DNA from 4 places in the Paenibacillus sp. Lou8.1 genome. Region 4 is predicted to be linked to each of the others. Evidence: a T-box and tRNA genes for the amino acid it is inferred to sense, from the RefSeq annotation. Region 4 holds a T-box; the other regions hold tRNA genes.

Region 1 (8,191 bases), on a different contig from region 4:
CTCTTTCCATCAGTAAGCCAGAAACAGCCGGAAGAATATGAGCGATACCTTCAGTGGAAGCATGAGCACGGTGTGCTGCACCAAATGCATCATTCACGAAAACGTCGGCCAATTCAGCAAATTGCTTCGCCAATTCAGGATCATTCTTTTCTTCTCCTGCATAAAAACGTACATTTTCAAGCAACAGCACGTCGCCGTTTTGCAGTTCAGCCACTTTCGCTTTAACAGCTTCGCCTACCGATTCGTCCACTTTAACTACTGGCTTTTTCAGCAGCTCAGACAAACGTACGCCAACAGGAGTCAGACGCATGGATTCAACAACCTGACCTTTTGGACGTCCAAAGTGACTTGCCAAAATAACTTTTGCACCTTTTTCAATCAGGTAGTTAATGGTTGGCAAGGTTTCACGAATACGCTTGTCATCCGTAATTTTACCGTCCTCAACCGGAACGTTAAAATCTACACGAACAAACACCCGTTTTCCATTCAGTTCTATATCACGTACGCTCTTTTTGTTCATCTCCATATTCCTCCGCACCCTTATAATTTTACGAATCAGGAATTTAAGGCACATTTGATATATAAAGAGCGGAAACAATAACCTGTTTCCGCTCTATGATGTTGCTCAATAAGACTGTTCTTATTTAGCCAGTTTAGCGAAGTATTCCAACGTGCGGATCAATTGTGCAGTGTAGGACATTTCATTGTCATACCAAGCTACAGTTTTCACCAGCTGTTTGTCGCCAACAGTCAGAACTTTAGTTTGAGTTGCATCAAACAAAGAACCGAAAGTGAGACCTTTGATGTCAGAAGAAACGATTTGATCTTCAGTGTATCCATAAGTTTCAGGATCGGAAGCTTCTTTCATCGCTGCGTTGATTTCTTCAGCAGTTACGTTTTTCTCCAGAACTGTTACCAGCTCAGTCAGGGAACCTGTAGGTACTGGAACACGTTGAGCCGCGCCATCCAGTTTACCTTTCAACTCAGGGATAACCAAACCGATTGCTTTAGCAGCACCAGTTGTGTTAGGAATGATGTTTTCAGCTGCTGCACGAGCACGACGGAAGTCACCTTTAGCATGTGGAGCATCCAAAGTGTTTTGGTCGCCAGTGTAAGCATGAATTGTAGTCATCAAACCTTCAACGATACCAAATTTATCTTGCAGTGTTTTAGCCATAGGAGCCAGGCAGTTAGTTGTGCAAGAAGCACCGGAGATTACAGTTTCAGTTCCATCCAGAATTTCATGGTTTACGTTGTAAACGACAGTTTTCATGTCGCCAGTAGCTGGAGCGGAGATAACAACTTTTTTAGCGCCGCCTTTCAAATGTTTCTCAGCAGCTTCTTTTGTTGTGAAGAAACCTGTGCATTCCAGAACGATGTCTACACCCAGGTCTCCCCAAGGCAGTTCTTCAGGGTTGCGGTTAGCCAAAACTTTAACTTCTTTACCATTTACTTTGAAGAAGCCGTCATGTACTTCTACTTGTCCTTGGAAATTACCTTGTGTTGTATCATATTTCAACAAATGTGCCAACATTTTGGAATCTGTCAAGTCATTGATTGCTACTACTTCAATACCTTCCACGTTTTGAATCCGGCGGAAAGCAAGGCGTCCAATACGTCCGAAACCGTTAATACCAACTTTAACTGTCATGAGTGAGTTCCTCCCAAAGTTCGTTTAGTTTAGTTTTATATATTCAAGACAGACCCGAAAGCCCGTCAAGACAACACCATTCATAAATCCATCTTAACCATTTAAATAATGACTTACAATCTCGGCAGCAGCGCCTTCGTCGGTGACTAGAATGTCTTCTTGTCCGAAACGCAGTACCGCATGAATAGCGGCCGCCTTGCTCTTGCCTCCAGCTACACCTAGAACCGTATCGGTACGCCTGATGTCCTCTAATCGAAGTCCAAGCGTCAGCATTCTGTGAACAACGACGCCATCTTCGTTAAAGTAATAACCAAACGATTCGGCAACGGCCCCCTCACTGCTGATCTGGGCAAAGGTTTCGGGATCAAGTTTACGTCTATGTGCCATCGCTATGGCGTTGCCTATCCCGTGAATGATGATACGACTCTCGCGAATCAGGTTCAATATATCCTGAATGTTCGTATCTTCAAGCAAGGAGTTGTAAGCATGATTGCTGAGCAAATCCGGTACATGGAGCAGACGGTATTGAGCGCCTACCTTGCGAGCCATTGTGGAAGCAATTGTGTTGGCCTGCATTTCCATGCTTTCTCCCAAACCCCCGCGTGCCGGTACAAACCACCCACCCTTAAGTGGGCCATTAGAAGGTAGTGCCAGTTGTTCCGCCACGTCGGCAATCGTCGTGCCACCTGTTACAGCGACCACATCCTCGTCGTCCATAACACTCAGCAACGCTTTTGCTCCAGCGCGCCCCAGCTCCTGCTTTGTTAACGGAGAAGCATCCGAATCCCCTGGAACGACAACCACCTTCCTCAAACCATAGGCTTGACGAATCTGGTCCTCCAATTGGGACAGGCCGAACAAGTTGTTCGCAATCGGCTCCAGCTGTTCCAGCAGATCCAGTCCTGCTTTGCTCACCTTCATGCCTACACTCTCAATCTCAATTAGCCCTTGAGCTTTAAGAAGATCGGTTTCGGCGCGCAACACGCGCTCAGTCATGTTCAGTGAAGCTGCCAGTGTTCTGCGTCCAACAACATCGGACAGCATAATCTGATGCAGGATCGTGTACCTTTTTTTCAAAACATCCATGAGGTCGGGCAGAAGCTGCTTCTGTATTTCTAATATCTTTCGCATGCTTTCCACTCCCGCACACTTCTAAGTTCTGTCTCTAATGCTCTATCTCTAACTGGTCTTAAAACGTCCCGGGATAACTTTTTAAGTCCCACGTATATCTTAACCAATATTTGCTCCACATGCAAGTCTATCTGAACCTATATTTCTCAACCATTTGCCTGAATATGCGCATTTAATAAAAGCTTGCAATTCACTGCTGTATATCATATAATCATCTTTGTTTCCAATTAGCTGTTTAATTAGTTAGTTGTTTGCATTGATTGAACTATGCGCCCGTGGTCCAACGGATATGACGTAGGCCTCCGGAGCCTGAGATCGAGGTTCGATTCCTCGCGGGCGCGCCATTTTAAATGAACGCATAAATGCTTCTACATAATGTTTTAACCAATAAGAGCGCTGAGGGCTCTTTTTTTTAATCATTAGTTTGACTTTCTTTGACTTTTTGTTTGAAATTGTTTATCATGTGGTTAATACGGTAACAGTTTATAAATAAGGGACGTGTAATCGGCATGTCCACCAAATCCACTAACGATATTTAAGGGAGGTTTTTTGACGTGAGCTATGTTCCTATGGTAGTAGAACAAAGTAACCGCGGCGAACGCGCCTATGACATTTATTCCAGACTGTTGAAGGATCGCATTATTTTGTTAGGCTCGGACGTCAATGACGTTGTAGCCAACTCTATTATTGCGCAAATGCTGTTTTTGGCTGCCGAAGATCCTGAAAAAGATATTCACTTGTATATTAACAGTCCTGGCGGTTCCATTACAGCTGGTATGGCCATTTTCGATACGATGCAATACATTAAACCTGACGTATCTACGATTTGCGTAGGTATGGCGGCTTCTATGGGCGCATTCTTGCTGAATGCAGGCGCCAAAGGTAAACGTTTCGCTTTGCCAAACAGTGAAATTATGATTCACCAACCACTGGGTGGTGCACAAGGCCAGGCAACGGATATTGAAATCCGTGCACGCCGCATTCTGAAAATGCGTGACAAATTGAACCGCATTCTCGCAGATCGCACAGGCCAACCACTGGAGCGCATTGAAAAAGACACAGACCGTGACTACTTCATGTCCGCTGATGATGCCAAGGAATACGGTATTATTGATAAAGTGCTAACTAGCTCCTCTCCAGAAGGTGTATAAGAGAAGAAATTCGCCTCTCGATAGCTGGTAAATGAAAAAGCTGCCCCGGATGTTCTTATCCGGTAGGCAGCTTTTTTTGCTTTATTGTTTTTTAGGTTATAGACAATTGGAATTGTTTACTCCTACTATTCATGCTGTCCCGCAAAAGGCTTTCCGCCTTGAGGCAGCAGTTGACCGAACGAGTAGGTAAACTCCGGAATTCCATACGCGTATGGCGCATAATCATACAAATCAAACACAATTGTTACTCCACTGCTCGTCACATAAAAATTCTGATCTGCCGCCAGCTCTTTAAATTTGCCGAATCCTTCGCCAGCCTGAAGCGCATCGATTTTTTTCTTCAAATCAGCATTGAGGAACTTTTTGTAGTTCGGATTTGCCTTCAAAACGTCAGACAATTGCAGCAGTTTACCATCAACGAGCGAGAACGTATATCCTTTACGTGCCGTCATGCCATGTGCGCCACCCGTATACGAGTAATCCTGCATAATCACACTCAGAATACCATTTTTGTTATAGGCAATCGCAAAATCATTTCCGAACTCATACGGTCTTTCTGTTGTAGCCTCTCCCTCAGCCATCATCTTTTTACCTGCTGCCAATATACCCTCTGCTTGCTTTTTAAGCACATTGTTAATGGCCTGTTGAGCCTCAGGATTCAGTTGGCTGCCGCTGATTTGCGGATATTTAATCTTGTAGGACACCTTCGCATTACTCGAAGCTGGAAGTGTTTGAGACGCAATGGTGATCGGATTTAGCTGGCTTTTACTCAGCGTTACTGTTTTCTGAGCAGCATTCCATTGAGCATCTATGCCTAGATAGTCTTTCAGCAGACTCATAGGAATGTATAGCTTCCCAGCGATCTGTTTGGCATCCATGCTACGTGTATTGATTCCATTGACGTTGACGTAGGCATCCGAGGAAGAAGCCATAATGTAAAGTTTATTGTACCCGCTACCTACGGTATATGTTGCTGTTTTCGCCTCATAGCTTACTGGAATCCCCAGGCTGTCACGCAGTGCGGCCACCGGAATCATTGTACTCCCGTTCACTTGAACACCTTTAGCGGGCAACGTTTTACCATTCCATTGGATGGTGATTCCTGGTTGCTGTGTTGTCGCTTGTTTGGTCGATGCTGCCTGGATATAGGAAACGGGAACAGCTGCGACTCCTGCTAAAATCCCTGCTGCCAGCAGTGCTGAACCCCATTTTTTCGCATACTTACTCATATTAAGTATTCCTCCTGTTATTGATCTGTATTGTCTATGTGTGATAACTACTTTTCTTATTATATATATACCCTATTGTATGTAGTTTACAATCTGTACACTCTCCGATTTCAATATGTACACCTAATAACCCTTAGCTATGACAGACTCATTACAAAAAGGTTTCGATATACAAAAAGAGCCAGCAAGCCAGCCTACGCATGATGCAGGCCGCTTGTGGCTTCGTTTGATGATCTGTATTAGTTCATTTCGTACTGAGCCGACACCTGAACTTTCACTGTTACTTGTCCCGATTGGATCTCTGTCCCGCCACCTGCTACGTCCAAGAGCGATTTTGACATGGCATTTTCACGTTGTGTAAAGACTTGTGCTTCTCCGCCATCTACCGTCACACTCACAAGGGCACCTAACCCGCGTTTGGCTGCTTTAGCTACAGCACTGGCTTTAGATTGTGCGCTTCCCAATGCCTTAGTAATGGCTTCCTCTTCATAAGTCGAAGGATCTTCCACGGAAAAACGTACATTATCTACGTTATTGGCTCCAGACTTGGTCGCCTCATCCAATAACTGACCAATTTTATCCAAATCTCGGTATTTGACGGAAAGTGTATGGTTGGCAGTGTAGCCTTTGAGCTTCTGCCCTTCTTTTTCGTTATAGGTGTAGTTAGGCTGTACATAAAATTGGCTGGTCTGAATGTCATCTGCGCTGATGCTCCACTTTTCTTTCAGCAGTTGTGTAACCTTGTTCAATTTTGTAGCATTGGCTTTTTGAGCAGCGGCTGCCGTATTCCCTTCCGATTGTACACCGATAGAGAGATAAGCAATATCGGGCTTCGCCAGTACTTCCCCGCTTCCAGTCACATTAATTACACCGTTTACCGTCGAAGCTGTTGACGCAGCATAAGCACGATCTGCCCCTGTCCATAATCCTCCTGCTACTCCCCCTGCCATTAATGCTCCTGCGAGAACTGCCGTGGCTACTGTTTTTGTCCAAAGTCTCATTGAATTCAACCTCTTTCTTGTAAATGTTTGTACCTTCCAGACGGAAATGACGGAAAAAGGTTGCAGCCAAGCATACATATTTCCGAAACAGAGCATGACCATGGAAATTTTAATTATTTATAACTTGAACTTAATACGGTCTCTATATTCAACAAATCCACACATAGACAGTTAACGGAGGAGCGTTCGAAGACTTTTTTCTGGATACAAAAAAAAGCCCCAAAGGGGCTTTTCACTAAGAGCATACACCATATTACAAAGCAAATCTTTGTTTATTGATTTTCCAGCTCTACCTTGCTAACCAGACTTACTAAAGCGTTTACAGCCTGTTCGGCGTCCGCACCTTCAGCACTAATATTGATTTCAGTACCTGTACTGATCGCAAGACTCATAATACCCATGATACTCTTGGCATTAACTTTTTTGTCTTCTTTTTCCACAAAAATCTCGGATGAATATTTATTCGCTTCCTGTACGAACAACGCAGCAGGTCTGGCGTGCAGTCCTGTTTTCAAGCGTACGACTACCGGATGTTTTGACATGTCAGCTTACCCCCTCATCAAATAAATCTGGACACTACTTACTCCATTTTATTTATCACATTATAACATTAACCCGGGACAGACACTAGAAAAAAAACTAAAAAAACCGGGGCTAAAGGCCCCATGGACACTCTTTTTACGGAATCAGGCCATTTTCGCCCCTAATTTTGTCAGCCATCTCATCAATTTTGCGAAGCCGATGATTTACACCCGATTTACTCACGACCCCTTTGAGCATTTCCCCGACTTCTTTCAAATTCAAATCGGGATGAGCGAGCCGAATTTCTGCCACTTCACGCAGTTTATCCGGCAAGGTCTCCAAACCAACTTCCCTCTCCAGCAACTTAATATTCTCAATTTGCCGGACAGCAGCTCCGATCGTCTTGTTCAAATTAGCCGTTTCACAATTGACAATGCGATTTACGGAATTGCGCATATCGCGCATAATGCGTACATCTTCAAATTTGAACAAGGCTTGATGCGCCCCAATGATGCTAAGCAGCTCAATGATCTTCTCGCCTTCCTTGATGTAGAGAATAAAACCTTTTTTTCGCTCAATACAGCGAGCATTTAGATGAAATTCATTCGCAAGATCAACGAGTGCCTGACAATGCTCCTCATACATCGAAGAAATTTCAAGGTGGTAAGACGATCCTTCAGGATTGTTGACAGAGCCACCTGCCATAAAGGCGCCCCGCAAATAAGCCCTCTTACAACAGTTTTTCCGAACGATATCCCGATTAATCCCGTCAGTGAATAAGAAACCTTCTGTGACGATATAAAGATCCTTTAGCAGTTGCTGCACACCATTGGGAATACGGACAATGTACACATTATTTTTTTTCAAGCGCATTTTTTTCCGTACAAGCAGTTCGATATGAAGTTGAAAATGCTTCTTGATCAAGGAGTAAATCCGCCTTGCAATCGCGGCATTTTCTGTGGACACGTCCAATATCACCCTTTTATTCGACAGTTGTACGGATCCGAGCATACGTATAAGTGCAGATAGTTCCGCTTTCTCACAGCAGGACTGGCTTTCAATCATCGTAAGCTCTTTTTTCGTTTGTGCCGCAAAGGACAAGGGACTCACCTCCTTCTTAATATCCAGTTTTGTACCAATTGGTAAATATGCTGGCTCAATTTGTCGGCATCATGCCGTAAATACGTGCGGAACAGAACTAATGTATCTGCCACCACTTTATATCCCCGGTCGGTCAGCTCGCCCATGTCTACTTGAACTGGCTTGGCTCCCTGCTCGGCATACATTTCCTGTACTTGGGGTGGAATTTCTCCGTTATTTACAATGACATAGTCGAAGAGATGATGCCCTACATGCTCAAAAATAGCTTGCAGGTGATCTCCTACCGTATAACCATCGGTTTCCCCAGGCTGGGTCATAACGTTACAGACAAATATTTTGATAGCGTCTGATTTTACTACAGCTTCAGCGAGTTTAGGTACAAGCAAATTTGGTAATATGCTGGTA
Region 2 (8,191 bases), on a different contig from region 4:
GGCAAGGAAGTCAGAAGCATGTACGATTATCCCGACATTCCTGATGTCGTTGAAGATGGCAAAACCTTTGCCGAAAATGCACTGAAAAAAGCTAAAGCGGTTGGAGATGTGCTCGGATTGCCCGTACTGGCCGATGATTCCGGCCTCTGCGTGGACTTGCTGGACGGTGCACCGGGGGTATACTCTGCCCGTTATGCTGGAGAAGGTGCCAGCGATCACGAAAACAATATTAAGCTGCTCGACGTTCTAGAATCGAAGCAGCTGGGTGATGATACGGGACAGCCTTTGCTAAGCCCGGCTCAATTCGTCTGTACCTTGATTCTATATAATCCGCAGACTGGCGAGACGTTGGAATCGACAGGCTCTGTGGAGGGCTGGATTACTACTGAAACCGCCGGTAGCGGCGGATTTGGGTATGATCCGCTGTTTTATTTGCCAGAGTTTGAAAAGACAATGGCCGAGCTAACGTTAGAACAAAAGCAGGCTATCAGTCACCGAGGGATAGCTCTGCGTGATTTGGCAACAAAGTTGGGTAATCCACAGGCATAGCATTGGTAACAGGGGCGAAATCATCCCCCATTCACATAACGAAAAACAGGCTATCCGTCAGTCATAAGCTGCGGATAGCCTTTTTGGTACTTTCTGTTCCCCATATAGTACACAGCGAAAAATTGCGCTGCCGCTTAGAAGCTCTATTGCTTCAGCATTCAGCGTAGCTTATCGAATAGCTACCTTGTAAGTGCGCAACCAGTTATCCACTTGAGCCAAATAGGCGAACAACTGGGGACCCGACATCAGCTGACCAAACCAAGGCAGATTGGTGGATGCCTCCGGTGAGGCGGCAATATCACGTACCTTTTGCGCATCGATCAGCTTGAGCAGTGGGGAAGAGGAGTCATCCAGTAGCTGCAGCGCCTGCTTTTTCACAGCCTCAAGATAGGAAGGGTTATGCGTTTTGGGATATGGGCTTTTTTTGCGATACAGCACATCATCCGGCAATACACCCTCCAGCGCCTTGCGCAAAATACCTTTTTCACGTCCGCCTGTCATCTTGATACTCCACGGAATGTTCCATACATATTGTACCAAACGATGATCGCAATACGGCACCCGCACTTCCAGTCCGGCTCCCATACTCATCCGATCCTTGCGATCCAGTAGAGTAGGCATAAAGCGGGTGATGTTCAAATAGGACATGACGCGCATTTGCGCAGCTTTTCCTGTTTCCCCCGGTAGCTTCGGGACCTCTCCTACCGCTTCTGAGTAGCGATCGTTCAAATACTCCAGCGGCTTGATCCAGTCCCGTACCTCAGGAGACAACAGACTGGCTCTCATATCGGGTGCAACTGCCCACGGGAATGTCCCCGAATTCAGCATATCCTCCCGGTGGAACCAAGGATATCCGCCAAAAACTTCATCCGCAGCCTCGCCGGAAATAGCGACCGTAGCTCCTTTTTTAATCTCCCGGCAAAAGAGATACAGCGACGAATCGACGTCCGCCATTCCGGGTAAATCCCGCGTTAGCGTGGAGTTGTTCAGAGCTGCTACGACTTCTGGCGTATCGAATTCAATCCAGTGATGATTTGTCCCTAATTCATCCACCATCCGCTGAATCCAGGGAGCATCGGCTCCGGGTTGAAACGCATGGGCTTTAAAATGCTTGTCGTTATCCACATAATCGACCGAATACGTATGAACTTGTCCCTGCCCGGTACGTTTGTAATAATCGACAGCTAATGCGGATAGAGCGCTTGAATCCAGCCCGCCAGACAATAAGGTGCACACGGGAACATCCGAAATGAGCTGCCGCTCCACCGTATCCAGCAACAGCTCTCTTACCTTAAGTGCCGTTTCTTCGGTATTATCCTCATGCGCAATGCTTTCCAGTGTCCAGTAGGCTTGGATGCGCACGCCGTCGCGGCTGTAGGTTAACGTATGCCCGGGGCGTAGCTCCTTCATAGACGAATAGACGCCGTGTCCGGGGGTACGTGCAGGCCCGATGATAAAAATTTCGGCCAATCCCTCGGCGTCCACTGCTGCCTCTACCGCTGGATGCTGGAGCAGTGCTTTGGGTTCTGAGCCAAATACGAATACTTCTTCGGTTTGGCTATAAAATAGCGGCTTTACTCCCAGCCGATCTCGTGCCAGAAATACCTGCTCCCGCTCGCTATCCCAGACCGCAAACGCAAAAATGCCGTTTAACCGATCCACACATTCAGGGCCCCATTCGATATAGGATTCGAGCAGCACCTCCGTGTCGCATTGTGTACGGAAAAAATGCCCGCGCTGTTGCAGCTCTTTTTTCAGCTCAGGCGCGTTATATATTTCCCCGTTATATACAATCGTATAAGTGATATCCTCCAGCTGCCGGATCATGGGCTGAGCGCCATTTTCCGGGTCCATAACGCTCAATCTTCGGTGTCCGAAGGCACACGGGTTGGATATCCAGGTACCCGCAGCATCCGGTCCGCGATCGGAGAGCGTTTGTGTCATATTCAGCAGCAGCTCAGATTGATGCATTAAGTCTCCGTTCCACTGTATGAAACCTGTAATTCCGCACATGTCTGTTCATCCTCTCTTTGTCGTGTTCATCCAGTGTTGGAATGAATCAAAAACTAAATCCCCAGTTCATCAGTATATATGCCGAAAAGAAGCATAAAATGTCTGTCCGTTCCGAAAACTACAGATGGGGCAACCCGTCTACTCGCAAGGAAGGAGGGAGACCATGTACTACATCAAGGATGCCAAAATACGCCGCTTCACTGAACTTGACGGAGTGCGCTGCGCTGAGGTAGAGGTGCGGCCCGGTGCCGCAGATGACCCGGAACTGTTGGTCTATATTACGGCCAAGGATCAGACGGATGGTCAGCATGACTATGACATGATACGGATCATCCGCAATGACGCCGATCTGGAGCTGGATTGGTACGACAATAATCTGCATTCGGCATTTGAGGAAGTGACAGACAAGGCTTTTACCGACTCTACACACATTACTGCTGGTGAGGAGCGAGAGAAGTTTAAAAAAGAATTGCTCTCCTATGGGCAGCTCAGCACAGAGTTCGCCAAGGAGTTCGGAGCATGAGGATATGGTGTGCTATGCCTCGGCTTTTGTTGATTTGGGCCCCGGCGCCATCGCCGGATCAGCGTGAAAGGAGGGGGAAATCATAGACGGCAAAGCGAATTATAAGAAAAACAAAGGCAGCAGTTATATTCATAACAATGAGTTCGCGGAAGAAGTGCTGGAGAAAAACGTAAGACATGAAGTACGGAGAAGTCCTAAACGCTTTGGGAATAAATAAGCATCCATTGAACCCAATAGCAACAGCAACTCATCAAAAATGACCCTAAAGAAGCCTCCGTATCCCGCCAAATTAGCGGTATGTAGGAGGCTTCTTTTTGAACTAAGCCGCTTCACGCAGCGTCATAATCCCTTTGTAGATGTTATAAACAAAAACTCCGAGATAGACCACTACGAATAGCAGTACAAAACCGATCACTGAACCTGCATGATTCGCGGTAATAATAAAATACACTAGCGGAATTGCCGCAATAATGGGGAAAATATGCGATAAAATAGCTTTTTTTGCATGTCCCTGAACATATTCGTCCCGTACTGCAATCCACACAATGACAGGCACTAGAAAAGGTGCGAAGAAAATGCTGAAATAACAAAGTGACGACAAAAGACCTCTCACAGATTAACCCCTCCTTTATGCATGGTTCTTTGTACATAATACCCCGTTAGCGTCCAAATGATTCCTTTTGCAGCCCACTTCCCTACATCATGAAAAAATGCTTTTGACAGTTGCTCGAAATGTGATATAATAATCAATGCGCTGAATACATAAGGTTTTATTGATCAGCATCTTGTCCCAGTAGCTCAGCTGGATAGAGCAACGGCCTTCTAAGCCGTCGGTCGGGGGTTCGAATCCCTCCTGGGACGTCGAAGCGTTCAGATATGTAAAGTTTGAACGAAATTAAAAATGCTTCAAATCCTTGATATATAAGGGTTTGGGGCGTTTTTTCTTTTATTGGGGTTACGATAGAAAACGTTAGAAAAAGGTGTGATCAATACACCTGTTTACTCAAATTATACACACGATTTTTACACGCTATATAAATGTTCAAAAATGTCTGTTGTTTTGAATCCTGTTCACGTAGCTCTTTCATAAGGTGGGCATATGTAGAGGTAGTGATATCTAATGAGGCGTGACCAAGCCGCTCCGAAACATACAGTAAACTAATACCTTTATATAGTAGCACGCCTGTTGAATAACCACAAAATGGTAGAAAAAAGATCGTCTTTTCTGTAGAATCGTTGGTACCATCCAAACGAATCCGAAAGAAGACGATCTCATGAAAAATTCTATCACGATTACATCTATCCTTGAATCTATGCTGACTCCTGAAGAAGTTCAAAGGGTTGTGAAGTTAATAGGCCCAAAAGAATTATTACTCATCGATTCAACCACGATGACGGTGGGAAAAACGCGTTTGCCTTGGGCTCCTTATCACGGGGAGCGTGCAGGTATTAAACTTCAAGTCGCTTTACGAGCAGAAAATGGGCAACCCCTTCAGGTGGTCGAAACGCTGGGCTCCAAGCATGATGGCCCCATGAGTGAAGCGTTGGCTCAACCGGACTACATTTTGGTGATGGACCGTGCTTATGGGAAACTGGAGCGTCTGGATCACTTCAAAACCCATGGACAATCGTTTGTCATTCGGCTTCGCGACAACGTCCATTTGGAAAAGCCTCATGCGCTACGTCGCCTTACGAAGCCAGATTCATCCGTCATTCGGGATATCACTTGCCAGTTGGGAACCCCTCAGTGTCGTTCCAGACAACGTCATCGTGTGGTGATGTTTCGGGATTTTGAAGGTCGGGAAATTCGGGTGGTTACCGATTTAATGCAGGTGACCGCAGAACAAATCGCACAGATCTATAAGGCTCGATGGCAGATTGAAGTCTTCTTTCGTTGGATCAAGCAACATTTGAATATTCCAACGCTGTTTGGTACGACTGAAAATGCGGTCTATGGGCAATTATTCTGTGCTCTAATCGTCTATGTCCTGCTCAATTGGCTATTTGTTGCTGCTCAGACTTCATGGCCCCAACATGCCGTTCTTTCCTTTGCGCGATTTTCTCGTCTATTTCTGTTCAAAACTACCTGTTGAATGGCTGATTCAGATTCGGCGCGTTCTTCTTCAGTGCACCTCTTGTTTCATGAATTGAGTTACTTATTTTGGTTATTCAACAGGCGTGGCAGAATCTAAAAGTATCTATAATCATAAAAGATTTATTCCGCTTTTAGATAAGGATTGAGAAGACCATTTCAGCTAACTGCGGCTTTAGTTTAATAACAATCTTCCATAAAAGAGCGCGATTCTATAATAAGGATCAGTTCGTTTTCATTAAAGGGCCATATTATATCTTTTAATTTAAGTGAAACTGCCTAAAAAGTATGTTAATATCAGATTTAACAGACAGACAAACTAGTATTTATAGAGGCGAAATTATGAAAAAATATAGAATATATCAAGTAGACTCATTTACAAAAAATAGATTTCATGGTAACCCTGCTGGAGTTGTTCCAAATGCAAATGGACTTACAGATGAGCAGATGCAGAGAATTGCAAGAGAATTAAATAATTCGGAAACTGCATTTATTTTTGAAACAGATTCTTCAAATTATGATGTTGAAGTAAGATTTTTTACTCCAACAACAGAGGTTCCAATTTGTGGTCATGCAACAGTAGCAGCACATTATATTTATGCAATTGAGAGAAAAGCTGAAACTGGAAGAATTATTCAAAAAACAAAAGCAGGTATATTGCCTGTTGATGTTATAAAGTATGAAGATGACTATTCTATTGTAATGACACAGGGAGAACCTTCTATATCAGAGCCTTTAAATGATGAAATAAGAAGTCAGATTGCAAATGCGTTAGGTATTTCTTGTAAAGATATTTGCATGGAATATCCAGTTGCAATATCTTCAACAGGTCATTCTAAGGTAATGGTTCCGATTTACTCCAATGAAATACTACATAGTTTAAAACCTGATTTGCAGAAGCTTACAGAAATCAGCAAGCATATTGGATGTAATGGATATTATGTTTTTACATTAAATCCACAAGAGGATATATTGGTTCACGGAAGAATGTTTGCTCCTGCAATTGGAATAGCTGAAGACCCGGTGACAGGAAATGCAAACGGACCGCTTGGAGCCTATTTGGTACACTATAACATTTTGCAAAATGAGAATGAGCAGTCTTTTGATTTTGATATTTTACAAGGTGAGGCAATCAAAAGAGAGGGAACAATGCATGTTCATGTGAAAAAGGAACAGGGAAAACCCGTATTAGTTCAAATTACGGGGAAAGCGGTTATTGCTTTTTCAACGGAGATCATACTTTAAAAAAGTCTAACAAATTTATCAATAAGCTTAATGACGGATTGTCAAGCCAAGTACAAACCCAATAACACCAACGTCCCAGCAAGTACTCCTGGGACGTATAGCAAAAAGCTTCCTACATGTAGGAAGCTTTTTTTGTGTTCCAGCAGGATAATTGATTCTAGCTTTATACCGTCGCCTTCTCCTTATGAGCAAAGAATTGAGGTAGATGCTCTTTGTGTGCTTCTAGCAATTCATCCAGTACGGTTTGAGCAATGTCCCCGCTTGGTACGAGCGGATTCAGGGTGAAGGCTTGCAGTGCTGTTGCATAGTCACCGGTGACCGCCGCTTCAATCGTCAGCTCTTCCATTGCCTTCATTACTTGCAGCAAGCCCCGCTGTGCAGGTGGGAATTTGCCAAAGTTGACAGGTTCGGCACCGTGGGCGCGAATAACACTGGTCACTTCGATGGCGCTATCATAAGGAACATCATCAATCGCACCATTGTTACGTGTACTAACGACCATCAATGTGCCTTTGTTGTTATAAATGGAATTAATGATTTCACAGGCTGCATCGCTGTAATGCGCACCACCGCGTTTGGATAATTCCTCTGGTTTGTAATCCAGATTCGGATCTTTATACAGTTCGAACAGACTTTCTTCCAGACGTTTGACCACTTGGCCCCGAGTTCCTTCGTTTTTGGCTTCCTCTAATTCTTCCTTGAGCATGTTATCCGTCATATAGTAATACCGATGGTAAGGACAAGGCAGCATTTTCAATTGACGAACTTGATCATACAGGAAGCGCATGTTCTTAATATTTTCAACGACTTTCTCTGGTTTTGCACCCGGAGCGTACAGTCCTTCAATAACTTGCTCTGTTAATTCGGCCCCTGTTTTGTCATAAACCTTGTGCCAATGAAGGTGGTTAATCCCTGCAAATTTAAAGAACAGCTCTTCTTCCGGTTTGTCCAGCACAGCTGATGCACTCTTGATCGCGCCGATTGGAACATTACATAATCCGATGACTTTATCCCACTGACCATAACGAAGCACGGCTTCGGTGACCATACCCGCAGGGTTGGTAAAATTAATCAACCATGCATTCGGACATAGTTCTTTCATATCTTCGACGATACTGAGGATAACGGGTATGGTGCGAAACGCTTTGAACATTCCTCCGGCCCCATTGGTCTCCTGACCGATCATGCCATGTTTTAACGGAATACTTTCATCCTTAATCCGGGCTTCCAGCAAGCCTACCCGAAATTGGGTCGTTACAAAATCGGCGTCCTTCAACGCTTCCCGACGATCCAGCGTCAAATGTACCTCACAATCAATGCCTGCGGCCTTCACCATCCGTTTGGCCATAGCACCTACGATCTCCAGTTTTTCACGTCCTGCCTCAATATCTACCAGCCACAATTCCCGAATGGGAAGCTCTGCATAACGTTTGATGAAGCCTTCTACTAGTTCTGGTGTATAGCTGGAGCCTCCGCCAATGGTTGCAATCTTTATGCCTTTTTTCATAGTTAGTGCCTCCTAAGTATGTTTTGTAAACCGCTTTCTTAAGCACAAATTCACTGTAATCCCTGTAATGCATTACAGGTCAAGCGCTTTTAAAAAACTTATTTTGGGAAGGTGACAATTATAGGGCGGACACTACGAACATGCTAGACACGAACATGCTAAAATAGAAAGAACGAGGTGAGAAAAATGGCGAATATTCATGAAATTGCAAAGCTGGCGGGGGTATCCTCGGCTACGGTATCCCGTGTCATTAACAACCATC
Region 3 (8,191 bases), on a different contig from region 4:
GAGCTGGATGAAGCGGTTGCCATGGACGGGTACGGATATTCACGATATTTGTTTACGATTCTTGTCCCGCTGATGAAGCCGGTGTTGGCAACAGGCATCATTTTGACAGCGATTGGAGCGTGGAACGACATTATAGGTCCTACTATTTATTTGTCTGATCCTGCTTATCAGCCAGTGACCAAGGGATTGTTCTCCTTCTACGGACAATACATGAACAACTGGCCGCTGCTCGCTTGCGGCATTCTGATTGTTACACTACCGCTCGTTATTTTGTATATTTTCCTCCAGCGCTTTATTGTCGGCGGTGCAATGGCCGGAGCTGTGAAGTCTTGATTCCTGAAAGGATGATACCGAGTATGAGTGAGAATACCTATACATTCCCCACCACGTTTATGTGGGGAACTTCGACCTCTTCTTATCAAATTGAAGGTGGCGTGGATGAGGAAGGAAGAACGCCTTCTATTTGGGATACTTTCTGTCGAGCACCTGGGAAGGTGATAGGAGGGGACTGCGGAGATGTGGCTTGTGACCATTTTCACCGCTTTAAGGAAGACGTGCAATTAATGAAGCAACTTGGTTTTTTACATTACCGTTTTTCCGTGGCCTGGCCGCGCATTATTCCCGCACCCGGCGTGGTTAACGAACAGGGGTTGCTCTTCTATGAGCGTCTGCTGGATGAGATTGAGTCGGCCGGGCTAATTCCAATGCTGACGCTGTATCATTGGGATCTACCGCAGTGGATTGAGGACGAAGGCGGTTGGACGCAGCGAGAGATTATCCAACATTTTAAAACGTATGCTTCTGTAATCATGGATCGATTTGGACAGCGTATAAGCTGGTGGAATACGATAAATGAGCCCTACTGCGCCTCTATTTTGGGCTATGGCACAGGAGAGCATGCCCCCGGCCATGAGAACTGGAGGGAAGCCTTTACTGCCGCTCATCATATTCTGATGTGTCACGGGATAGCCATGAACTTACACAAGGAAAAGGGCCTGACGGGCAACATCGGTATTACGCTGAACATGGAGCATGTCGATGCAGCCTCTGAACACCCCGAAGATGTAGCCGCTGCTGTCCGGCGGGATGGTTTTATTAATCGATGGTTTGCCGAACCATTGTTTAACGGGAAATACCCTGAGGATATGGTGGAATGGTACGGGGCGCACTTGAATGGATTGGATTTTGTACAGCCTGGTGATATGGAGCTGATTCAGCAGCCAGGGGATTTTTTGGGCATCAACTACTACGCCCGCAGTATCATTCGAGCGACTACAGACGCTTCGTTGCTTCAGGTCGAGCAGGTTTCCATAGAGGAACCGGTAACGGATATGGGATGGGAGATTCACCCTGAATCCTTTTATAAGCTGCTAACGCGGATTGAGAAGGATTTTTCCAAGGGATTACCCATCCTGATTACGGAAAACGGAGCAGCGATGAAGGACGAACTGGTGAATGGAAAGATTGAGGACATTGGACGTCAGTATTACATTGAGGAACATTTAAAGGCATGCCATCGCTTTATTGGGGAGGGAGGTCAGCTTAAGGGCTATTTTGTCTGGTCATTCCTCGATAACTTTGAATGGGCCTGGGGATACAGCAAACGTTTTGGTATTATACACATCAATTACGACACGCAGGAACGGACACCCAAACAAAGTGCGCTGTGGTTCAAGCAAGTGATGGCGAATAACGGGTTTTAAATAGAAAAGGCGTCGAAGACTTGGTTTCACAGCAGCCTGTGACGACGAATAAAGTGCCTTGTGGGTTTAGCGGCTACACAGCACGACTAGCAGCAGGTACTGCCGTCAATCACTGTACGATCATCGGGCATGTGAATGATATTCACTCTATCAATGAACGGATTACGGAAATCGCAACCATGCCTTATATCGAGCGGAAGGCGGAGGAAGCCAAAGCGTTGATCGAAGAATTGAATGGCAACGCGGACATCCATTCCGTTATTTGACGAATACTGCCGTCAGAACTATCTGGATAACCTGTTACGTGGTGGTTATCCATTGCTGCTGGACAACGGCACTGAGCAACCGTTTGTATATCATGTATTTTCGCGCAAGCATGGGGATCTGGAACGGGACTATAATTTCTTTAAGCTCCAGGCGGGATATTATTCTCAAGGAAATGGTAATTTTCGCGATGCAAACCAGAACCGGAGAAATGATGTGTGGTTTAACCCCGGCATAGGAGATTTCAATATCCGTTTGTTTATGAGCCTGATTCAGCCGGACGGCTATAATCCGCTTGTTGTAAAGGGGTGTAGCTTTCAAATACAAGAGCTGGAACCGTTGCTGGGACAGGTGGAGGTGGCAGATCATTCGTCTTTGCGTGCTTTTTTTCAATCGTCGTTCACCCCGGGTGAGCTAATTCAACATATCATTCATGACAACATCGCGCTAAAGCAAACGGTTGAGACGTTTGTAACCGAAGCTCTCAAGCATTCCGAACAATGCTATGAGGCTGATTTTGGTGAAGGTTTCTGGATCGACCATTGGACATATAACATGGATCTAATCGAAAGTTATCTAAGTATCTATCCAGACAAACAAGAGAAACTTTTGCTCGCGACCCGAGAGTACATGTATTACGACAGTCCGGCATGGGTACAGCCACGTCGAAACAAATACGTGCAGATGAAGGACGGACGTATCCGTCAGTACGGGGCGGTCGTAAAGAGCAAGGAGAAAGAAGCTCAGTTGCACGCCCGGGATGGCGATGTTCATTGGGTTCGAACTGAACATGGAAGCGGAGAGATTTATAAGTCAAATTTATATGAAAAGCTGCTGTCATTGGCAGCCATCAAGCTGTCCACGCTGGACCCGGAGGGCTTGGGAATTGAGATGGAGGCGGGCAAGCCGGGATGGAATGATTCCATGAACGGACTTCCGGGGCTGTTTGCTTCTGGATTCAGTGAACTGTGTGAATTACAGCGACTTGTAAGATTTTTAATACATGCACAGGTGAAGCTTTCGGGCAATTCTGTGCTACGGCTGCCGCGAGAAGTTGCTAAGTTGATCCAACAGCTGAAGCTCACAATGGAGGAATACTACCACGATTCTGATGAGGCTGATTACAGGGATGAAAGCAAGGATTACAGCTTCTGGTCACGAATTTCGGATGCTAGAGAAGCGTACCGCGAATCGATTCGTTTTGGATTTGAAGGAACAGAAACACCACTAGCGTTTGAAGATGTACTGGTGTTTTTGCGTCAAGCTGAACGTAAACTCCAACAGGGGATGGATAAGGCTCTGCTTATCGGTGAGGGGATATACCCAACCTTCTTTTATTATGAAGCCAGAGAATTCGAGGTACAGGAGGATGACTGCGGGGGCAAGCTCGTAAACATACATTCCTTCGAACGTAAGGATACCCCATATTTTCTAGAGGGACCGACCCGGGCTATGAAAGTGGTTGGCGACATTGTAAATGGGCAGGAGCTATATCGGCAAATCAGGCAGAGTGGGCTTTACGACAGGAAGCTGGGCATGTATAAGGTGAACGAAAGTCTGGCGGGGCAGCCGTTTGAACTCGGTCGTTCCAGAGCTTTTACGCCGGATTGGCTGGAAAATGAATCTATATTTATGCATATGGAATTTAAATATTTACTTGAATGCTTAAGAGCGGGTCTATACACTGAATTTTTTTCAGACATTAAAAAAGCGTTTCCGCCTTTTATGGACCCAGAGGTCTACGGAAGAAGCACGCTGGAGAATAGCTCCTTCATTGCTAGTATTGCTAATCCTGATGCAAGTTTGCATGGAACGGGATATATTGCGAGGCTGAGCGGATCTACGGCAGAATTTATTCATATGTGGTTATGGATGATGACGGGCGGACAGCCGTTTGGCTATGATCATAGGGGACTATCCTTGAGGCTGGAGCCCAAGCTGCCAGGCTGGCTGTTCACAGCTACAGGTGAGCTATCTTTCTGTTTTCTCGGAAGCTGCCAGGTGACTTATTTTAATACGGATCGTAAGGATACTTATGCACCGGAATGCAGAGTGACCCAATATGTACTGCATTACGTCAGTGGCGAAAAGAAGACGATATGCCAGGCTGTATTAGATCAAAAAGAAGCGCAAGATGTGAGAGATCGGTTGATTTCCCGTATCGAGGTATATTTGGGGACATAGCTCCATTAATTAAAGCCGTCATGCTGCCATAACAGAGCATAACGGCTTTTTAAGATTTCATAAATCCTTGTGTCAGGGCAGGGGGACCTATGCTGAAATATCTTGTAAATCCAATATCACAGGGCAGTGGTCACTGCCTGTAATATGACAATCAATGCTCGCATCCATCAAAAGCGGACGAAGTCTCTCCGAGACGAGGAAGTAATCAATCCGCCAGCCGATATTCCTTTCTCTCACCTTTGGCATGTAGGACCACCAGGAATAAACATCCGTCCGGTCAGGATAAAAGGATCTGAAGGTATCTATAAATCCGGCGTCTAGCAGCTGTGACATGCGTTCCCGTTCCTCAGGCGTGAATCCGGCATTTCCGTAGTTAGCTTTGGCATTTTTGAGGTCGATCTCCTGATGAGCTACGTTCAAGTCTCCACAAACGATGACAGGCTTCAAAGCATCCAGTTGTTGCAGGTAGCTGCGAAAACGGTCTTCCCATTCCAGTCTGTAGGGTAGTCGGGATAAGTCCCGTTTGGTATTCGGAGTGTACACATTGACGAGATAAAATTTTTCGAATTCCAGAGTAATGGTTCGGCCCTCTGGTTCTTCGTTTTCCTCAAGTCCATAATGCACAGAGAGCGGCTTGATTTTGGTGAAAATAGCCGTGCCGGAATATCCTTTTTTCTCAGCGTAATTCCAGTATTGTGTGTATTCCTCCATGTTCTCCATGAGGATTTGACCTTCTTGAAGCTTCGTTTCCTGTACGCAAAAAATATCGGCATTTGTTTCTTTTAGATAAGTATAAAACCCTTTGGTCACACAGGCTCTTAAGCCGTTTACATTCCAAGATATTAATTTCATTTGATTAATCTCCTTGCTAATCACGCGGTAAGCGATGTGATTTGTATATCCTTTGTTGACATAAGCTTATAAATGTCTTCTATCTGGACTTCATAGGTTTTTCATTAAAATGGTCCTGAAATGGTGCAACATGATAGATGATAGCAATTTCTGCCCTTTTTTGAAAGAGTAGAGACTTGAAACCAGCGCCTAAAGTAGTGATGGGCAGACTAATCTTTCTACATTATTTATAATGAAAAAGGCTCCCTTGCGGAAGCTATTTTTGGTGTAATTTATCAAGAGAGATACTCTCCCTATGGTCGGCTGCGAAGTATAGGCTAACGATACCGATGACCCGACGTTCCCCCGTGGTTTATCTCATGAGAACAAAAAAAGCCTCCATTATGGAGGCTTCTTGTTATGACGTCCCAGGAGGGATTCGAACCCCCGACCGACGGCTTAGAAGGCCGTTGCTCTATCCAGCTGAGCTACTGGGACATAAAATTCAAGCGAATATTAATATATCATATGGATAAAAGAAATTCAAGTCTTATTTTGCATATATCGCTTATTTAGGCTTTATACAGCATAAATTCTGAGTAGACGTAGTTTTTTTTGCCTTATAAAAGGGTATGTTAGAATACAGGTGAATATGTGTAAGACGAGTGGTTGGACTTCGGCTACTGTTTCTCATATAATCTACAAATACTTGAGCTTGCGAAGGAGAGGGGGTGCCTTGAATAAAGGACTCCAAGGTGACGACAAAAGAAAATAATATTGTATTGTTTCCGAAGACACTGGACTATTATCAAATTCAACTTACTGTGATGCTTGAAAACGAACGTTACGGAGAGGCGATGGCGATGCTGCGTTTTTTAATGCAGTGTCAGGGACAGGAGCAGAAGCAATACGATGAATGGAACGCTTTATTACAATGGCTGGAGGCTGCATTTCCACAGTACGCTGACAACGGGGCGGTAACGGACGCTGTGGAAGAAGAAGTCAGTGAAGTAGAGTTAGCTCGCCGTCATGCACGCTTTAAGCAGGAGCAGGATGCAGGCTACGGCAACAAGCTGTTGCGGATGGCTATGGATGAACCCTTATCCGAACAGACGATTTTAGCGTTGGAGCAGTTGTCCTATCTGGAACTGCCAGAAATCGACGATGCCTTGCTTCGCTGGATTACGGAACGGGAAATCCATCCTTTACTTCAATTCCGTGTTCTACAGACAATGCGACGACGCGGAATGGAAGGGACGATAGAAATCAGACGGGGTGATGAACAAGCGGAAATCGACATTGAAACGGTTCCGTTACAGCCAGGTGATTTTCCAGAATCGATTATGCGTATTTTGGAACGGGTGGCCGATCAGACTGAGGTGCACGAGCCTACACTATTCTATTTTGCACAGGAGTTGTGGTCACAGTTTGTGATGGCAGTATACGGTACAAAAGATTATAGATCAATGTTGGTGGAAGAGGACGGAATGCCGGATATTTGGGCTGCAGCACTCCATCAGACGGTTTCGGAAAGTTTGAACGGAAATAAAAATGAGGAAGAAACCCGTGCTATATATGGTATTACAGATGCGCTGCGCTTCCGTTTTGAGCAGGCGTATCGGTCGATGCGACTATTCGTAGCGGCGGGAATGAACACTCCTTAATGACCGGAAACGTTTACCTGTGAAGCATTCAAAGGGCTGCTCTTGAAAAAGACAGTAATGTTAGATATACTATAGTGGTTATTTTGTGTGCGTTGATTGTAATGAAAACTAAGTGAAGATTTTGTTGGAGGGGAAAGCATAAAATGAAAGCAACTTGGGAGAAAATAGAGAAGAACCTTGGGGTTCTTGAAGTTGAGGTTGACGCGGATCGTGTAGCCGCTGCACTCGACAAAGCTTTTAATAAAGTGGCAAAACAAGTAAGTGTACCAGGATTCCGTAAAGGTAAAGTACCACGTCCTATCTTTGAAAAACGCTATGGTATTGAAAGTCTGTACCAGGATGCAATTGACATCCTGTTGCCAGAAGCTTACAGCCAAGCTGTAGAGCAAACAGACATCTTCCCGGTTGACAGCCCTGACGTTGAAATTGATCAATTTGCTAAAGGCGAATCTTTCAAATTCAAAGCAAAGGTTACTGTTAAACCTGAAGTGACTTTGGGCGATTACAAAGGCGTAGAAGTGCCTGTAAGCAAACTCGAAGTAAGCGACGAAGAACTGGCTCAAGAACTGGAGCGCCTGCAACAACGTCATGCTGAATTGGTTGTCGTTGATGAAGATGCTGCTCAATCCGGTGATACAGCTATTATTGACTTCGACGGTTCCGTGGATGGTGTACCATTCGAAGGCGGACAAGCTGAGAAGTATTCTTTGGAACTGGGCTCTAACACATTTATCCCTGGTTTTGAAGAGCAAGTGGTTGGTTTGCACACTGGTGATTCCAAGGACGTTGAAGTAACGTTCCCTGAGAACTACCATTCTGCTGACCTCGCTGGCAAACAAGCGGTATTCAAAGTGAAAGTTCACGAACTGAAACGCAAAGTTCTTCCTGAACTGGACGATGAATTTGCTAAAGATGTAAGCGAATTTGACACACTGGCTGAATTCAAGGAAGACTTGAAAAAGCAATTGTTGGATCGTAAGGAAAACGAAGCTAAAGCAGCCCGCGAGGGTGCTGTAGTGGAGAAAGTTGCTGAGAATGCAACAATCGACATTCCTGAAGCAATGGTGAAGAGCGAAGTGCAAAACATGGTTCGCGATTTCGACAACCGTTTGCGTAGCCAAGGTATGAACCTTGAAATGTTCCTCGGATTCTCTGGTCAAAGCAAGGAAGACCTGGAAGAGCAAATGAAAGCTGATGCTGAGAAGCGCGTACGTAACAACCTCGTGCTGGAGCAAGTGGCTAAAGCAGAAAACATCGAAGTTTCCGAAGCGGAAATTGATGAAGAACTGAAAAACATGGCTGAAGCTTACAAACGTTCAGTTGAGGAAATCCGCAGCATTCTGGAAGGTAACGGCTCGTTCGCTAACCTGAAAGAAGAAATTTCACTGCGCAAAACGATTGCTTTGTTGGTGGAAAACAGCAAAGAAGTAGAAGCGCCAGTTGAAGCTACTGAATAATTCAGACGATAAAATATACGGAGTATGCTGTAACAAGCTGCAACGTAGCAATTAGATAGGGATAAGGCACGTAGTGAAAGTTACGTGC
Region 4 (8,191 bases):
GGCAGGTATTTTGGGTAGCAGTGAGGAAGTGCAGGTATTCCGGAAAGCAGAAGAAAAGATTCAGGATCATGGGCGCATCCAGCAACTGATTGCAACGATGAAAAAGAAGCAAAAGGAAATTGTAGCATTTGAATCCTTGAAGAATCAAAAAATGATTGCCAAAATAGAGGCCGAGCTACAGGAGCTACAGGAAGATCTTGACGGTATTCCAATTGTCACGGAGTTTCAGCAGAGTCAGGTGGAAATTAATGAGCTACTGCAAATGGTGATCATGGCGATCCGTGATACCGTTGCTGAGAAGGTGAACGTAGAAGAGGGAAAAAGCACTTCCTCGTCGAATTGCAGTGATTAGAATGAAATCTATGGTGTGGAGGCGTAGCTTCCACGCCTTTTTTTCGAAAGCAATTTACTATCGTATGTGTTTATAAGACATCAGAGAAATGGGACAACATCGAAGGGATGGAAGCAAGGGAATGGATAAGTTGGGTAAGATGCTAGAGGGAGAAAATAATACTTTTTGGGAGTATTTAGGGTGTGAGCTGATTGCAGCTGATGCAAACGAGGTACAGATCGCTTTGGAGGCCAAACAAGAGCATACCAATGTGATGGGTATTGTCCATGGGGGTGTACTTACTTCATTGATGGATCAGGCGATGGGGATGGTCAGTATGGCTTCACGAAATATGGATCCATGTGTAACGACGAACCTGAATGTTCATTTCTTGTCAGCCATGAGGCAAGGACGACTGGAGGTTAGGGCGCGAATTCTTCATCAAGGAGGTCGCACTATAACCACTGAGGCGGAAGTAAGAGATAGTGAAGGCACACTCGGTTCTACATCTACAGCAACCTTCCGAGTATTACGTACACAAGCAAGTGATTCAGGCAAGGCCTGACACTTGACAAAAAATTTTATTATGTCATAATGAATTTATCAAAACGATATAATATGGTGATGCCAATGGATAGCAATCGTATAAACGAAGAGGCGCAAAAGGCGTCGTACAACATTAAGAAATACCGCACCCCGGATGGAGCTCCAGCGGATATCGTTATGTTTACCTTAACGAAGCGGGAGCGCAAGACGGTAACAAAGACATTGCCGATTCGGGAGCTGAAAGTGATGCTCATCAAGCGCCGCAGTTGGCCGTTTGCGGGACGCTGGGCTTTGCCTGGAGGGTTTTGTCAGGAAGATGAATCTATGTATGGAGCTGCCAAGCGGGAGCTGTTAGAGGAAACAGGTGTGGACGGCGGGCATCTGGAGTATTTGGGTGTATATAGTGGACCGGGACGTGATCCGCGCGGGTGGATCATATCACATGCATTTTTTGCGCTGGTAGAAGAATGGATGTTGGAACAGCGTCAGGCGGCCGATGATGCTTCCGAGGTCGGGTTATTCACGATCCGCGAAGCGTTGGAGGAATTGGAGCTGGCATTCGATCACCGGGATATCATAGTAGATGCTTATCGCAAAATTCAGTTGCAGATGCTTCAGACGACGATCGCCAAGCAGTTTTTACCGCTACATTTTACACTGGGTGAATTATATCAGGTGATTCAGAGTGTCGTACCGGATTTCGAAGAGCCAAACTTTATTCGCAAAATAACATCGACTCGTAGCAGACAGGGAATACTGGAAGAGGTGCGTGATGAGAACGGCAAACCGCTCAGTTCCAACCAGTATTCACAAAGACCGGCACAGTTGTACCGTTTTAGTGACAGAGTACCGCGTTTATCTATCTACACGTAACGTCTAATGTAATAGGTTACGCATAGAATGTACAATTTCACTTTGAGGATAAGGAGCTGACCGTACGATGCAGGCACTAATTGTTATTGATTACACGAAAGATTTTGTGGACGGTAGTTTGCCTGTAGGACAACCTGCGATTGAGTTGGATGAACGGATCGCAGCAATTACGCAGGCATACGTGGATCAAGGGCACTTTGTTGTCATGGCTGTGGATTTGCATGAGGAGAACGACCTTTATCACCCGGAGAGCAAGCTGTTTCCTCCACATAATATACGTGGAACCAACGGACGACATTTGTATGGCAAGCTTCGTAGCCTCTATGAGCAACAAAGTGATCTTATCTACTGGTTGGATAAAACACGGTACAGTGCTTTTGCGGGCACAGATCTGGAGCTCAGGCTGCGTGAACGTGGCATTCTGGAAGTTCATCTGATTGGTGTGTGTACAGATATATGTGTACTGCATACGGCTGTAGATGCTTATAACAAAGGTTTTGCTATTACTGTATACAAGGACGCTGTGGCGAGCTTTAATCAAGCTGGACATGATTGGGCTTTGGGTCATTTTGAAGGAAGTCTTGGAGCCGCGGTACGGTCGGCTGAGGATACGGTTTTACGCCAGAAGAAGTAAAATAACTTAACGATTGTGCACCAATGTCCGATAACAAAATGGAGCCGGATATTGCTGAATCTGGGCAGATGAGGCGGTACGCTGCACCACAAACCTGGGGACAGTCAGAGAGGATGATTACGATGCAGTCAACGAGCCTCGCATTACATACAGATAAATATCAGATTAATATGATGTACGCCCATTGGGTGAACGGAAGTCATCAGCGTAAAGCTGTGTTCGAGGCGTATTTCCGTAAACTCCCTTTTGGTAATGGATACGCCGTGTTCGCTGGTCTGGAACGTATTGTGAATTATATTGCAAATTTGCGGTTTACAGAAGATGACATTCGCTACCTGTCTGAACAGGAGGAGAAATACGATCCCATGTTCATGGAGGCGCTTCGCCAGTTTAAGTTTGGTGGAACGGTCCATTCGATGAAAGAAGGAGCACTTGTTTTTCCAAACGAGCCTTTGGTACGTGTTGAAGGAACGATTATGGAAACGCAGCTTGTCGAGACGGCATTGTTGAATTTTATGAACTATCAGACACTCATTGCGACAAAGGCGTCGCGCATCAAGCAGGTGGCAAGTGACGATACACTGCTCGAATTTGGGACACGGCGTGCGCAGGAAGCAGATGCGGCGATTTGGGGAGCACGGGCAGCTTATGTGGCAGGTTTTGACGCGACTTCTAATATGCTGGCAGGCGAGCATTTTGGAATCCCGACGAAGGGGACACATGCCCATTCATGGGTGCAGACCTTTATGACGGAGCAGGAGGCGTTTGACGTGTATGCGAAGGTTTTACCGGACCAGGTTACACTGTTGGTAGACACCTTTGACACGCTGGAAAGCGGTGTTCCTCATGCGATTCGGACAGCAAAAATGCTGGAGAGTCAGGGCAAGCGTATGAATGCAATCCGTCTGGATAGCGGTGACTTGGCTTATCTATCCATTCAGGCGCGGGAAATGCTCGATGCTGAAGGCTTAGATTACGTACAAATTGTAGCTTCCAATGATTTGGACGAAAATACGATTTTTAACCTGAAAGCCCAAGGGGCACGTATTGATGTATGGGGTGTAGGAACACAGCTTATTACCGCTTCAGATCAACCTTCGCTTGGCGGGGTGTACAAGCTGGTTGAGCGTGAAGTGGATGGCGAAATGTTGCCGACGATTAAGATCTCGGGTAACCCAGAAAAAGTATCCACACCAGGCAAGAAGGATGTATATCGCATTGTGGATAAGAAGAAAGGGAGAGCTGTAGCCGATTATATTTCTTTCCCGGATGAAGAGCGTCCGCGTAATGGTAAGCGCCTGAAGCTGTTTAACCCTTTACATCCGTATATGAAGAAGTATGTAGAAAATTATGAAGCCGTGCCAATGCTTGAGCCTATTTTTTTAAATGGACAGAAGGTATATGAGCTTCCTGAGCTGGATGAAATTCGTGCCTACCATACTTCACAGTTGAAATTGTTTTGGCCAGAATATTTGCGGAAGCTGAACCCTGAAATTTATCGTGTAAATCTGAGCGAGAAGGTATGGGAGCTGAAGCAAAAGCTGATCGACAGCTATATGCAGCCCGAAGTTGAAGAAAAAGAATAGTTGGAAGAGGCACCTCATGAATGTATGGGGTGCCTTTTTGTGTCGCGGCATGTAGGAAATAGGAGCTTATTTATAAATTTCTCTCATCACATGTCGTAGCTCAGGGACAATAATGCGTTCCATTGCCAAACGAACGGCTCCGCGTGAGCCAGGCATAGAAAATACAGCTGTCCGACCCACAGTACCAGCTACAGCCCGGCTTAATATAGCTGCTGAACCAATGTCCTCAGCAAAGCTTAAATAACGGAAGATTTCCCCAAAGCCAGGTAGTTCCTTATCCAGTAGAGAGGAGACGGCTTCATATGTAGTATCACGTGGAGAAATACCGGTACCGCCTGTCAAAAGTACAGCCTCGATGTCATTCTGTGCCGCTGCTTCGGATACTAACTGCTGAATACCTTCGTAGTCATCCTTGACGATGACATATCGAACAACCTTATATCCATTGGTTTCTAGTAGATCCATGAGCAGTTGTCCCCCGGTATCTGTTTCCACGGTACGTGTGTCCGAGACAGTCACGACCATGCAATTAACCTGTTGCGGGGATTCCTGTCGATGCTCATCTACGGAAGACATATTCATTAAAATGTTCACTCCTTGATCGATGGTTAGACATACACTTTTTACAATAGAGCAATGACTGAGTGTATGCAAGTCAGAAACAGGGGCTAAAAATCCATGTGATTAATATACTTGCACTTACATACTGGAATATAGTACACTTCCTTACATAAGTCGGGATTGTTTAGTTTTTATTTTATTGTAAGCGCGCACATCAAATGATTAAACTCAAGGATCAGCGGGTAATAGTACAGCAGGGTCAACAACTGGGAGGTAATGTAATATGAATCATTCATACCAACAATGCGTGGATGCTTGCCTGGAATGTATGAACGCTTGCAATGTATGTTACGTAGCGAGTTTGAAGGAATATGATTTAGCTATGCTGCGTGAATGTATTCGAGTGAGTAGGGAATGTGCAGAAATATGCGGATTTGCTGCTCAAATGCTGCAGCGCGGAACGGATTTTGCCGAGCAAATCTGTGAGCTGTGCGCCAAGGCCTGTGAGGTATGTGCTGCTGAATGCAGCAAGCATTCCCATGATCATTGCAAACATTGTGCAGAAGCCTGCCGTCGTTGCGTTCAGGCATGCCGCCAATTGGTGGCAGTGTAATTACATATATGGAACTAGTGCCTGAAGAGGAAATAAAAGGTTGCTTTCTACTGAATAGGTTTGTATAATAATTGGAATTAACGTCATGGAACGGGAGAGTAGCAGCGGAGCCGTATATTACAGCGAGCCGGAAGAGGTGGAAGCCGGTATGAGGTCCGATGTGAAGCGCACCCGGGAGATGGTTGATCCAACGAGCAGAATTTCTAGTAGATCAGCCCGGCAGACACCGTTATTAGTCATTGGAGTGAAATCGCGATTTGTGTAAGTTAGCTTTAGCTGCACAACCGATTTACGAAGAGTGGTACCGCGGGGATATTGAAGTTCTCGTCTCTTGAATTATTTCAAGAGGCGGGAGCTTTTTTTGTTAGATTCTATAAAAAGAAGGAGAGAGATCATGTTAGTGAGTATTGCTGCTCAAGCGATATTGGCCCATACGGGCTTGGAGGAAAAAGAAATTTTATCTTTATTCGAGGTGCCTCCGCAGCCTGAATGGGGAGATGTAGCGTTTCCCTGTTTTGTGCTGGCTAAAAAGTTTCGAAAGTCTCCACAGCACATTGCAATGGAATTAGCGGAGCTAGTGAGCCATGAAGAAGGTTTAACTGCTTCAGCATCGGGTGCCTACGTAAATATAACATTGGATCGATCGGTTCATATTCCGCTTCTGCTTGCTGAATTGAGCAAAGCTGATTTCCTCAGGCCCAATATCGGACACGGACAGCGGGTGGTCATTGATATGTCTTCGCCCAATATTGCCAAACCGTTTGGTATTGGTCATCTTCGCTCTACTGTTATTGGTGCTGCCTTGTATCGCATACTTGGTGAAACCGGATATGTCCCAATTAGTGTGAATCATCTTGGAGATTGGGGAACACAGTTTGGTAAGCAAATTGCGGCCTATAAAAGATGGGGAAATGAGGAGCAGCTACAACATGATCCGATTGGTGAATCACTGAAACTGTATGTGCGTTTTCATCAGGAGGCCGAGCATGATCCAACTTTGGAAGATGAAGGCCGCGAGTGGTTCCGACGTTTGGAGCATGGGGATGCTGAGGCTCAACAACTATGGGAGTTTTTTGTTGAAGTCAGTCTGGGTGAATTTGATCGTATGTACCAGCGCCTGAACATTACATTTGACCATGTGCTGGGAGAAAGTTTTTACAATGATAAGATGCAGGCAGTTGTTGCTCAATTAAGAGCAAAGGGATTGCTGGAGGAAAGTGATGGCGCGCTCGTAGTTCGTCTGGAAGACGAGGAACTGCCGCCATGTCTTATTCTAAAAAAGGATGGGACTACCATTTATCCGACACGTGATCTGGCAACAGCGATTTATCGTCATGAAGTGATGAAGGCTGATCGGCTTCTGTACGTCGTTGGTGGGGAACAGAAGCTGCATTTCCAGCAGGTGTTTGCGGTGCTGAAACATGCAGGAGAGGCATGGGCGGAGCAGTGTGAGCATGTGCCGTTTGGATTAATGCGGTTTGCGGGTAAGAAAATGTCTACAAGACGTGGAAAAGTTGTCAAACTGGAAGAGGTGCTGGATGAAGCTATAGCCCGTGCTCAAGCCATCATTACTCAGAAGAATCCCGATTTGCAGGAACAACAGGCAGTAGCAGAGGACGTTGGTATTGGGGCGATTATTTTTGGTGACTTAAAAAACAACCGGCTGAATGAAGTGGATTTTTCGTTGGAGGAGGCGCTGACCTTTGAAGGTGAGACCGGGCCTTATGTGCAGTATACTCATGCGCGCATACGCAGCCTTCTGGAGAAAGCTCATGCTCGCGCCGATGTTGATGTTACTACTAATTCTAGCGACAACGCCCTTGTCCAAGATAGCCATTCTCGTGATTTGAATGACATATCGGATGAAATGTTTGGTGACGCAGGTTGGGCGCTGCTTAAGCAGTTGGATCGTTATCACGGACAACTGATACGTGCGGCTCGCCAACTGGAGCCTTCGGTTATTGCGAGATTTGCACTGGATACGGCCCAGGCGTTCAACCGTTTTTACGCCAAGGAAAGGATTGTCGATGGTGGACGCTGGCGTATTCAATTGGCGGAACAAACTGCGGATATTCTGGCATGCGCGCTGCAACTTCTTGGTCTGAAAGCACCGAATCGGATGTAAGCAAAGCGAACAAAGGGGAGCGAGGTTTGCCGGCGGGATACTGCTACCCAGATCCGGTTCTTCCAAGGGGATACTGTAAAAGGTAATCTGTCACAGGCACTTTTGAGGATGTATAAAGATAGTGAGCAGAAAAGAGTTAGACGGGTTACACTAATCGCAGCTATTGCACTGTTTTGCAACCAATTTGTGCATATTTGAAACATTTGATGCTTTTATTGCGTCGGAAGTATAGAAGCAAAGTAAACATGGAGGTGTATCTCATGAAAAAAAATAAAAGCGTGGCAGTTGCCCTGCTTGTCGTCTGCTCATTGGCTGTGGCTACGTCGGCTTCTGCTTTTCGTGATATAAAGGGAGCTGAACAGGAGAAGATCGTAAACTCACTTCAGGATAAAGGAATTATCCAAGGAATAACCAAGGATAAATTTGCACCGGATCAAACGCTCACCTATGCACAAGGAGTACATTTGGTTGTTCGTGCGATGGATCTTCAGGTAATGCCTGATTTCACAACGGGTTCCTTTGCAAACATTCCGGCTTCCGCATGGTATGCTCAGTCCTATCGGATTGCGGCCCAACACCAAATTCCTTTGTCACCAGATATTGATCCAAGCACCCGTATGACAAGAGAACAATTTGCGAATATTCTGTATAAAGCAGTGAGTGCAACGGGTGAATATCCAACTGTCCGTATGTTAGTTAATGTAGCGGATGGCAAAAAATTAGATCAGGAATCAAACGCAGCAGTTCAATTCCTGCTGTTGACCAAAATTGCAAAATTGGACGAACAGAGCAACTTTAACCCGGATCGTAAAGTAACGCGGATGGAGGCAGCAGAAATGGTCTATAACGCATCCGAATTTGTACAAAGTCATAAAACGGTTGAAGCTACTCCTGAAAATCCGGCTGAGCCTGTAGATCCGGT

The links. The T-box of region 4 lies ahead of argS (arginine--tRNA ligase). A T-box ahead of a tRNA ligase gene usually reads a tRNA of that ligase, here a tRNA-Arg.
Region 1: it encodes a tRNA-Arg, which carries the amino acid that the T-box ahead of argS (arginine--tRNA ligase) is inferred to sense. The anticodon was not compared.
Region 2: it encodes a tRNA-Arg, which carries the amino acid that the T-box ahead of argS (arginine--tRNA ligase) is inferred to sense. The anticodon was not compared.
Region 3: it encodes a tRNA-Arg, which carries the amino acid that the T-box ahead of argS (arginine--tRNA ligase) is inferred to sense. The anticodon was not compared.

The regions. Positions count from the first base shown of each region.
Region 1 is NZ_JANAVN010000022.1:43,234-51,424, forward strand. Features, by position in the region: gene NLX78_RS24665 (phosphoglycerate kinase) at 1-520, opposite strand, end outside; gene gap (type I glyceraldehyde-3-phosphate dehydrogenase) at 641-1,651, opposite strand; gene NLX78_RS24675 (sugar-binding transcriptional regulator) at 1,745-2,782, opposite strand; tRNA gene NLX78_RS24680 (tRNA-Arg) at 3,052-3,126, shown strand; gene clpP (ATP-dependent Clp endopeptidase proteolytic subunit ClpP) at 3,337-3,933, shown strand; gene NLX78_RS24690 (PdaC/SigV domain-containing protein) at 4,059-5,162, opposite strand; gene NLX78_RS24695 (SIMPL domain-containing protein) at 5,402-6,163, opposite strand; gene NLX78_RS24700 (HPr family phosphocarrier protein) at 6,436-6,705, opposite strand; gene whiA (DNA-binding protein WhiA) at 6,842-7,786, opposite strand; gene NLX78_RS24710 (gluconeogenesis factor YvcK family protein) at 7,792-8,191, opposite strand, start outside.
Region 2 is NZ_JANAVN010000005.1:250,640-258,830, forward strand. Features, by position in the region: gene NLX78_RS09370 (XTP/dITP diphosphatase) at 1-549, shown strand, start outside; gene asnB (asparagine synthase (glutamine-hydrolyzing)) at 718-2,562, opposite strand; gene NLX78_RS09380 (hypothetical protein) at 2,726-3,085, shown strand; gene NLX78_RS09385 (magnetosome magnetite crystal formation protein family) at 3,405-3,698, opposite strand; tRNA gene NLX78_RS09390 (tRNA-Arg) at 3,873-3,946, shown strand; gene NLX78_RS09395 (IS4 family transposase) at 4,360-5,178, shown strand; gene NLX78_RS09400 (PhzF family isomerase) at 5,520-6,422, shown strand; gene NLX78_RS09405 (6-phospho-beta-glucosidase) at 6,586-7,929, opposite strand; gene NLX78_RS09410 (LacI family DNA-binding transcriptional regulator) at 8,116-8,191, shown strand, end outside.
Region 3 is NZ_JANAVN010000005.1:299,989-308,179, forward strand. Features, by position in the region: partial or broken gene NLX78_RS09570 (carbohydrate ABC transporter permease) at 1-333, shown strand, start outside; gene NLX78_RS09575 (GH1 family beta-glucosidase) at 357-1,703, shown strand; gene NLX78_RS09580 (hypothetical protein) at 1,724-1,969, shown strand; gene NLX78_RS09585 (hypothetical protein) at 1,938-4,151, shown strand; gene NLX78_RS09590 (exodeoxyribonuclease III) at 4,239-5,003, opposite strand; tRNA gene NLX78_RS09595 (tRNA-Arg) at 5,407-5,480, opposite strand; gene NLX78_RS09600 (hypothetical protein) at 5,738-6,646, shown strand; gene tig (trigger factor) at 6,790-8,103, shown strand.
Region 4 is NZ_JANAVN010000001.1:548,664-556,854, forward strand. Features, by position in the region: gene NLX78_RS02640 (YlbF/YmcA family competence regulator) at 1-352, shown strand, start outside; gene NLX78_RS02645 (PaaI family thioesterase) at 474-896, shown strand; gene NLX78_RS02650 (NUDIX domain-containing protein) at 962-1,750, shown strand; gene NLX78_RS02655 (cysteine hydrolase family protein) at 1,818-2,384, shown strand; gene NLX78_RS02660 (nicotinate phosphoribosyltransferase) at 2,507-3,970, shown strand; gene NLX78_RS02665 (MogA/MoaB family molybdenum cofactor biosynthesis protein) at 4,037-4,552, opposite strand; gene NLX78_RS02670 (four-helix bundle copper-binding protein) at 4,815-5,144, shown strand; T-box leader at 5,222-5,479, shown strand; gene argS (arginine--tRNA ligase) at 5,539-7,269, shown strand; gene NLX78_RS02680 (S-layer homology domain-containing protein) at 7,530-8,191, shown strand, end outside.